Thioclava sp. GXIMD2076: one gene and its partner. The protein of the gene in region 1 interacts with the protein of each later gene in a pairwise test. Links are inferred from orthologs where the notes say so. Each region holds a gene or a part of one and is shown in the gene's direction. Other genes may lie near its edges.

Region 1 (4,894 bases):
GCGCGGCGATAGCTCATTCCCATGCGCCGCCCTGCTGCCGAGATCGAGCCTTCCTCGGTGATGGCCTGCAGGAGGTCGGCCTTGCCTGGCCCCATCATCACCGGATCCCAGTAAAGGCGCAAAGCCAGACGGTTGAGCGACATCGGGGTAGTCCTTTCGTTACGGCAGGCTTGCAGGAGACCCCGTCCGGAAAGACAGTTTCCGGCAAGGGCCGTCACGGCCCGTTAATTGCGGTTTTTCATGCAGCAATTCGCCAAAGACAATAGGCGCGGGACAGGTTAAGAGAAAGCATGGATAAAGAGATCGATGTTATCGCCCCGAACCTCAAGCGCCGTTTGTCCGGTGTGACGGCCACTATTGTGCGGCTTGTGCCCGCGCAGGCGCGCAAGATCGGGATAGTGACAACGGGGCCGGGCCTGCCCGATACCCTCCCGCATGTGCCCCTGTGGCGTGTACCATTCCTGAGCCGCCGTCGCCGCGTCTGGCATGCGCGGCGTAATGTGGAGATGTTGCTGGGGCTGGCTCTGAAACATCTGTGGTTCATGGATCTTAAGCTGCTGTTCACCTCGGCCAGCCAGCGGAAACATTCGGGCTATACCAAGTGGCTGATCGGCCGGATGGATGCGGTTGTGGCGACATCGGCGCGCACGGCGGAGTATCTGAGCGTGCCGAATCGGGTGATCCATCACGGGATCGATATCTCGGGCTTTGACCGGGCCGAAAATCGCACGGCCTTGCGGGCGTCGATGAATCTGCCCAGAGGTGTGGTGATCGGCTGTTACGGGCGGGTGCGCCATCAGAAGGGCACCGACGCCTTTGTCGATGCGATGATCGAGGTTCTTCCGTCGCGGCCCAAGGTGTCGGCGCTGGTGATGGGGCGTGCGACCGAGGGGCATTCGGAGTTCCTGACCAAACTGAAGCGCAAGGTGGGGCAGGCGGGGCTGGAGCACCGGATCCTGTTCATGCCCGAGGTCTCGGTCGATAGCATGGCCGACTGGTATCGGGTGCTGGATCTGTATGTCGCGCCGCAACGCTGGGAAGGTTTCGGCCTGACGCCGATTGAGGCCATGGCCTGCCATGTGCCGGTGGTGGCGACCCGCGTGGGCGCCTTCGAGGAGATCGTGACGCCCGAGAGCGGCAAACTCGTCGATCCGGGCGATGTGGCGGGCATGGCCGAGGCCGTGGCGGCCTATCTCGATGATCCTCAGGCGATGGCTGCGGCAGGCGAGGCGGCGCGGCGCAATGTGGAAGAGCGCTTCCAGATCGATGATGAGGCTGATGCGCTGATCGAGGTCTATCGGGACCTGCTGGCATGACACGGGCGGGGTTCTATCTGGCGCGGTTGCTGCGGCAGGAGGGGCCGCTTGCCGCCATGTCCGTGCCGCAGAGCGGACTGCTGGGGGCGCTTGCGGGGAAATCCGTGGCGCTGGTCGGGAATGCGCGCTCGCTGGCCGAAAACAACCACGGCGCGGCTATCGATGCGCATGACGTGGTGGTGCGGATCAATCGCGCCCCGATGCCGCAGGCGGAAAGCCACGGCACACGGACCGACTGGCTGGCGCTGGCGGTGCGACTGGCCCCGCAGGACCGCGCGCGGATTGGGGCGGGGCGGTATCTGTGGATGAGCCACAAGCGCAAGAGGCTGGACTGGACGACCGCCACAAGCGACGGGTTCTATCTGCACCCGCAGGCCGATTATGCGGATCTGCAAAGCCGGCTTGGCGCACAACCGACGACGGGGGCGATGATGATCGATCTTCTCCTGCGTTCGGAATTGGCGGGGATCACGCTCTACGGCTTTGATTTCTTTGCGTCTTTGTCGCTTTCGGGGCGCCGTACGGCCCACGATGTGCCGCATGATTTTACCTCCGAGGCGGATTTTGTGGCAGGGCTGATGGCGCAAGATAACCGCCTTATTCGCCGCTAATTTCGCGAAAACCCTTTAAATTTACAGGCGTTCGGGCTATGTCGCACCTCGTCCGAGATACAAGGAGGGCCTAAATTGGGCTATAAAGTCGTCGTTGCTGGCGCCACGGGTAATGTGGGCCGCGAAATGCTGAATATTCTCGCCGAGCGCGAGTTCCCTGCCGATGAGGTTGTTGCTCTGGCGTCGCGCCGGAGCCTTGGTACTGAAGTCAGCTATGGCGACAAGACACTCAAATGTAAGGACATCGAGGGTTTCGACTTCTCGGGCTATGACATTGCGCTCTTCGCCATCGGCTCGGATGCAACCAAGCAATATGCGCCGATCGCGGCGAAAGCCGGTTGTGTTGTCATCGATAACTCCTCGCTCTACCGCTATGATCCGGAGATCCCGCTGGTCGTGCCGGAAGTGAACCCCGAGGCGGTTGACGGCTACATCAAGAAAAACATCATCGCGAACCCGAATTGCTCGACTGCACAGATGGTCGTGGCGCTCAAGCCGCTGCATGACCGCGCCAAGATCAAGCGCGTTGTCGTCTCGACCTACCAGTCGGTGTCCGGCTCGGGCAAGGAAGGCATCGACGAGCTGTGGGACCAGACCAAGGGCCTCTACGTCCCCGGTCAGGAAAAAGAGCCGAAGAAATTCACCAAGCAGATCGCCTTCAACGTGATTCCGCATATCGACGTCTTCATGGAAGACGGTTCGACCAAGGAAGAGTGGAAGATGGTCGCCGAGACCAAGAAGATCGTCGATCCGTCGATCAAGGTTACTGCAACCTGCGTGCGTGTGCCGGTCTTTGTGGGCCACTCGGAATCGCTGAATATCGAGTTCGAGGAATTCCTCGACGAGGATGAAGCCCGTGACATCCTGCGCGAGGCCCCCGGTATTCTGGTGGTCGATAAGCGCGAGGATGGCGGCTATGTCACGCCCGTGGAATGCGTGGGCGATTACGCGACCTTCATCTCGCGCATCCGTCAGGACAGCACGATCGAAAACGGTCTGAACCTGTGGTGCGTGTCCGATAACCTGCGTAAGGGTGCGGCGCTCAATGCCGTTCAGATCGCCGAAACGCTTGGTAAACGCTGCCTGAAAAAAGGCTGATCCAGCTTCGATTGAGGTGTCAGAGCGCCCGGGGGAAACCTCGGGCGTTCTGCATTCTGACGGAAACGTCATCGGTCAGGCAGGCCGCGGACTTGCCAGGCGGTGCCTTGCCCCCCACGTTTCACCGTATAGTGAGGGAGGGAAACACATGCGATTGATGATGGCCGGAATGGTCGTGGCTCTGCCGCAGGCGGTATGGGCGCAGGATGTGCTTTATGGCAAGGTGAGCGCTGTGACGCTTTATCCGCAAGGCGCGGAAGTGGTCCGGCAGGTGCGTATTCCGCAAGGCGCGGGGCAGGTGGTGATTGCCGGTCTGCCGCAGAGCATGACACTGGACCGTTTGAGTATTTCGGCGGATCAGGCGCGCCTGAGCGGGGTGCGTCTGGTGGCCGGCAACGGTGCCGATAGTCCGGCGCTTGGCGAGGCGCGGGTGCGGGTCACGCAGCTGACCGAGGCGTTGGCGCAGAAGGAAGACGGGGTCAAGCTGCTGCAGGCCGAGGCCGAGGCCGCGCTGGATCGGGTGGCCTATCTGCGGGGGCTGAACCCGCAGGGGGATGCCCAACAGGCACTGGATCTGGGCGAGCAAATCGAGGCACGGGCGCTGGTGGCGCGCCGCAATGCGGTCGAGGCGCAGGCCCGCGCCCGTCAGGCCGAAGCGGCGCTCGATCCCGACCGTCGCGCACTGGCAGAAGCCAGAGCCGATCTCTCTGATCTGGAGGCAAATTCACAGACCGAGAAGCATCTGGAGGCGACCGCAACCGGCGAGGGCGTGCTGACGCTCACGAGCTTTGTCGAGGATGCGGGCTGGGCGCCGGTTTATGATATGCGGCTTGATCGCGAGGCGAAGCAGATCGATCTGACGCGGCTCGTTTCGGTGCATCAATCCAGCGGTGAGGACTGGAGCGGTGTCGACCTGACGCTTTCGACAGCGCGTCCGAATGACCGGATGGATCCGACCGAACTCTGGCCGGATTTGCGCCAGATCGGCACTGAAGGGCCTGTCCTGCGCTCGATGGGGGCGGCTGCGCCGATGGCGGAAAGTGCCGCGATGCTGAAGAGCGACCAGCTCGATCCGCAGATGGAAGGGGTGTCTCTGGTCTATCACCTGCCCGAGGCGGTGGATATCCGTGACGGCGTCGAGGCCCTGCGTCTGCGGATGCAGGATGAGCGCCTCGCCTCCGATATCTGGGCCGAGGCCGTACCTTCGCGTGACGAGACCGCCTATCTGGTTGCGGAGGCGACGAATAACGGCGAGGGGCCGATTCTGCCGGGTCGGGCCACGCTCTATGTCGATGGTGCGCTGGTGGGGCAGAGTGATCTGCCGATGACGATGCCGGGTGAGAAGATCACCACAGGCTTCGGCGCGCTGGATGGTGTCACGCTCTCGCATGACGTCACCCGCCAGACCGGTGATCGGGGTGTCATCTCGCGCCGGAACGCGCGCGAGGAGATCACGCGGATGACGGTCGAGAACCATACCGGTCAGGACTGGCCGCTGCGGGTCGTGGGGCAGGTCCCCTATTCCGAGCAGGACGATCTCAAGATCGACTGGACGGCGGAGCCTGCGCCTTCTGAAACCGATCTCGATGACCGGACGGGAGTGCTTGGCTGGCGGTTCGACTTGCCCGCGAAGGCAAGTCGGGAGATCACGGTCACGACGCGATTCGAGTGGCCAGAAGATCAGGTTCTTCGCTGACCGGTTTACGCCGCGAGCGGAACATGGCGCCGCTCAGAACCTCCCTGAGCTCATCGACAGATGATTTCGGAGGGGCTTCTGGCACGGAGACCAGTTTGGGCTTTTCAATCTCTGCGCGAGGTTTCTTGCGCAGGGAATGGAAGACCAGAGCGTGGCTTTCGTCCTCTTCCACG
Region 2 (3,822 bases), 160 kb from region 1 along the record:
TCGATTTCAGGCCCGGAATGGCATTGACGCCCGCGTCGAAAATCTTGCGGTTGCCATCCAGATAGGCACAAAGCGCGTCCACCCAGTCGGCCCCCTCGGGGCTGTAAGCCGCCGTCGCCATCGCCATGCCGAAACTATTGGGCGAAATCCCCAGCGCATTCATCCGCGCGGAAAACTTGGCGCGCAGCGCAGGATCGGCGATGATCACATTGCCCGAATGCGTGCCCGCGATATTGAAGGTCTTGGTGGTGGCGGTCATCATGACCACAGGGTAGTTGCCCGCAACATTGGCCATGGGAGTATGCACCTGCCCCGGCATGACCAGGTCATGGTGGATCTCGTCCGAGACCAGCACCAGGTCATGCTTGCGGGCAAACTCCACAACACCTTCCAGCTCGGCGCGGCTCCAGACACGCCCGCCCGGATTATGGGGCGAACAGAGCACCAGCATGCGGGTCTTTTCATCCACAATGCTATCCCATGCGTCGAAATCCATCTGGTAGCCGCCATCCACCAGCTTCAGCGGGCATTCCACCACATCGCGCCCCGCCGCTTTGATCACGCGGGCGAAGGCGTGATAGACTGGCGTCATGAGCATTACCCCGTCGCCTTCCGCCGTGAACGCATCCACGCACAGCGCCGTGCCATTTACCAGACCATGGGTCGTAAAGATCCAGTCGTCCTGCACCTCCCAATCGTGGCGCGTCTTCATCCACCAGCGGATTGCGGCGTTGTATTCCGCATTGCCGCCCCAATAGCCGTAGACGCCCTGACGGGTCATCTCCTCCAGCGCCTCCTGCACACAGGCGGGCGGACGGAAATCCATATCGGCCACCCACATCGGGATACCCGTCGCGGCGGGCACGCCATAGATGTCTTCCATGCTGTCCCATTTGGCGGAATGGGTGCCGGTGCGGTCAATGATCTCGTCGAAATCGGGCGCTTTGCTCATCAGATGTCTCCTGCGTCTTTGCGCGCATCAGATCACCTCTGGCGGCGGGATACAAATGCCTGATTGTATCCTTATAATGCACCGCCAAGCCGCTGCCCCATTGCCTTGGAACCAACCATCGCCTAAATCGGCCTTATGACCCTACGCCCGATCCTCATTCACCCCGACCCGCGACTGAAGAAGACCTGTGATCCGGTCGTCTCGGTCGATGCCGAAATCCGCAAGCTGGCTGACGATATGCTGGCCACGATGTATGACGCCCCCGGTGTCGGCCTTGCCGCGCCACAGATTGGCGTGCTACAGCGTGTCTTCGTGATGGATTGCGTGAAGGAAGAGAACGCAGCGCCCCAGCCAACGGTGATGATCAATCCCGAGATCACATGGTCCTCGGAAGAGACCAACACCTATGAGGAGGGCTGCCTGTCGATCCCCGATCAATATGCCGAAGTCACCCGCCCGAAACTGGTGCGGATGAAATGGCTGAGCGTGGATGGCAAGGTCATGGAAGAGGAATTCGACGGGCTCTGGGCCACCTGCGCCCAGCACGAGCTGGATCACCTCGATGGCAAGCTGTTCATCGACTATCTCGGACCGATGAAACGCAAGATGATCACCTCGAAGATGCAGAAGCTCAAACGCGAGCGCGCCCGCGCGCCGAAATCCGACGGGATCATCTGATGACCGTGCGCAAGTTCATCCCCTTTGACGACAAGCGTCTGCGCACAGCGGCCGAGCCTGTGGCCGAGATCACCGAGACGGTGCGGATGATCTGGGATGACATGATCGAGACGATGGATGCGATGCCGGGGGTCGGTCTGGCCGCCCCGCAGATCGGGATCATGATGCGTCTGGCGGTGGTGGATGCCTCCGACAAGCGTGGCGAGGCCATCCGCATGGCCAATCCCGAAGTGCTCCATGCCAGCGTCAAGATGCGCAAACATGATGAGGCAAGCCCCAATCTTCCGGGCGTCTGGGCACCGGTCGAGCGTCCGCGGGCGGTTACCGTGCGGTTCCTCAATGCCGATGGCGAGATGGAAGAACGTGATTTCGTCGGGCTCTGGGCGACCTCGGTCCAGCACCAGATCGACCATCTCAACGGCAAGACCTATGTGGACCATCTCTCGCCCCTGCGGCGCAAGATGCTGATCCAGAAATCGAAAAAACTGAACAAAGGCTAAGGTCATGCGCGTCGTCTTCATGGGCACCCCCGAGTTTTCAGTCCCGGTGCTCGAGGCACTGGCGCGCGAGCACGAGGTCGTGGCGGCCTATTCGCAGCCGCCGCGCCCTGCAGGTCGTGGCAAACATCTGCGCCCCTCCCCCGTTCAGGCCCGCGCCGAGGAACTGGGGATAGAGACGCGCACCCCGCTGAATTTCAAGGATGAGACCGACCGTCAGGCCTTTGCCGATCTGAAGGCCGATGTGGCTGTGGTAGTGGCCTACGGGCTGATCCTGCCACAAGCGATCCTTGATGCGCCCGAAAAGGGCTGCCTGAATATCCATGCCTCGCTGCTGCCGCGCTGGCGCGGGGCGGCGCCCATCCACCGTGCGATCATGGCAGGCGATGCCGAAACGGGAATTTGTATCATGCAGATGGAAGCGGGGCTCGATACCGGCCCCGTGCGCCTGCGTCGCGCGACCGAGATCGGCGCGACCGAGACCACCGGAGAGCTGCATGACCGGCTGTCCGTCATGGGGGCCTCGATGATCATCGAGGCGCTGGCGCATCTTGATACGCTCCCCAGCGAGGCCCAGCCCGACGAGGGCGTGACCTATGCCGCCAAGATCGACAAGGCCGAGGCGCGGATCGACTGGACTGCCCCTGCAGCCGATGTAACCCGCAAGATCAACGGCTTGTCGCCCTTCCCCGGAGCGTGGTGCGAGATTGCGGGGGAACGGGTAAAGCTTTTGCGCGCCCGCCAGACCGACGGTCATGGCGCTGCCGGAGATGTTCTGGGCGGGTTCACCATTGCCTGCGGAGCAGGCGCCGTGCAGGTGCTGGAGGCGCAGCGCGCGGGCAAGAAGCCGATGGCAGCCGCGCAGGTCTTGCAGGCCCTGACCCTGCCCGAGCGCCTCGACTGATTCCATGTTCGGCCTCCTGATCGCGCCCCTGACCACCATGACCTCCCGCCTGATCGGCATGATGCTGGTCGTGGCGATCTGGCTGCTGTCGCGACCGGGCGGCTGGGCGGTGCTGGTGGTGCTGGTTCTTGTGGGGGTGAAGCTGCTGCCCGAGCCCGACACTCACTCCGAAGTGACCTCCCCGCCCCCTGTCACCGCGCCTGCTTCGCGTTAAGTCGGAGCCAAAGGAGCGGATCATGCCCATTGCCATCATTCTCGTTATCGCCGTTTTCATCGGTCTCCTGTGGTATCGCAAGCGCAATCCCTGCCGGTGGGAACGTATCGGCGGCAAGGGCGCACTGAAGGAATTCCGATGCAAGACCTGCGGCGCGGTGGCCTATTCAGCCCGCTATGACGGCCCCGAGCAATGCAAGAAAGGGCTTGAGCCGCCCGCGCCGTAAGTGGCCGCGCCGGCTCTATCGGCAGGCTCCCGCCCATGCGGGCGAGCGGCGCCACCGCTCAGGGAACAGCCCCGTCATCCCCGCGTTCTCTCTTCAAATCGAATGTCGAAGGAGACGAAGATGACCGAGAATAACACGCCTCCGCCGCGCCGCGACAACGGCCTCTATTTCGTTCTGGGGGCGATCGTCGTCGCGCTTGGCGTGCTGGTCTGGTATGTGATGGGCTCGCCCGGTGACACCACAACCCCTGCACCTGCGGGCAACGAGGTGTCGATCACCAACGAGGCCCCTGCCTCCGAGCCGGCCCAAGAGCCTGCGTCGGACGCACCGGCCGAGGTCGAGGTGGCTCCG

The links. Proteins that work in one complex are often made in the same cells at the same time.
Region 2: the proteins of WDB91_RS05835 (region 1) and def interact in binary tests that used the Escherichia coli proteins (3 or more experiments, as listed by UniProt). The link is inferred for Thioclava sp. GXIMD2076 from one-to-one orthologs.

Annotation. Positions count from the first base shown.
Region 1 is NZ_CP149932.1:1,178,804-1,183,697, forward strand. What follows is about bases 1,048-4,013. They hold WDB91_RS05835 (aspartate-semialdehyde dehydrogenase), read left to right. Parts: upstream 1,048-2,002; coding sequence 2,003-3,025; downstream 3,026-4,013. Other genes in these bases: WDB91_RS05825 (glycosyltransferase family 4 protein), read left to right, coding at 1,048-1,316; WDB91_RS05830 (glycosyltransferase family 29 protein), read left to right, coding at 1,313-1,927; WDB91_RS05840 (DUF4139 domain-containing protein), read left to right, coding at 3,174-4,013. In the rest of the region: WDB91_RS05820 (LysR family transcriptional regulator), read right to left, coding at 1-143; more of WDB91_RS05825, read left to right, coding at 291-1,047; more of WDB91_RS05840, read left to right, coding at 4,014-4,721; WDB91_RS05845 (hypothetical protein), read right to left, coding at 4,678-4,894.
Region 2 is NZ_CP149932.1:1,021,121-1,024,942, reverse strand. What follows is about bases 1-2,858. They hold def (peptide deformylase), read left to right. Parts: upstream 1-1,087; coding sequence 1,088-1,630; downstream 1,631-2,858. Other genes in these bases: fmt (methionyl-tRNA formyltransferase), read left to right, coding at 2,135-2,858; def (peptide deformylase), read left to right, coding at 1,630-2,130; WDB91_RS05040 (MalY/PatB family protein), read right to left, coding at 1-952. Also shown: more of fmt, read left to right, coding at 2,859-3,031; WDB91_RS05020 (hypothetical protein), read left to right, coding at 3,036-3,245; WDB91_RS05015 (hypothetical protein), read left to right, coding at 3,268-3,471; WDB91_RS05010 (hypothetical protein), read left to right, coding at 3,592-3,822. UniProt on the Escherichia coli protein: Removes the formyl group from the N-terminal Met of newly synthesized proteins. Requires at least a dipeptide for an efficient rate of reaction. N-terminal L-methionine is a prerequisite for activity but the enzyme has broad specificity at other positions.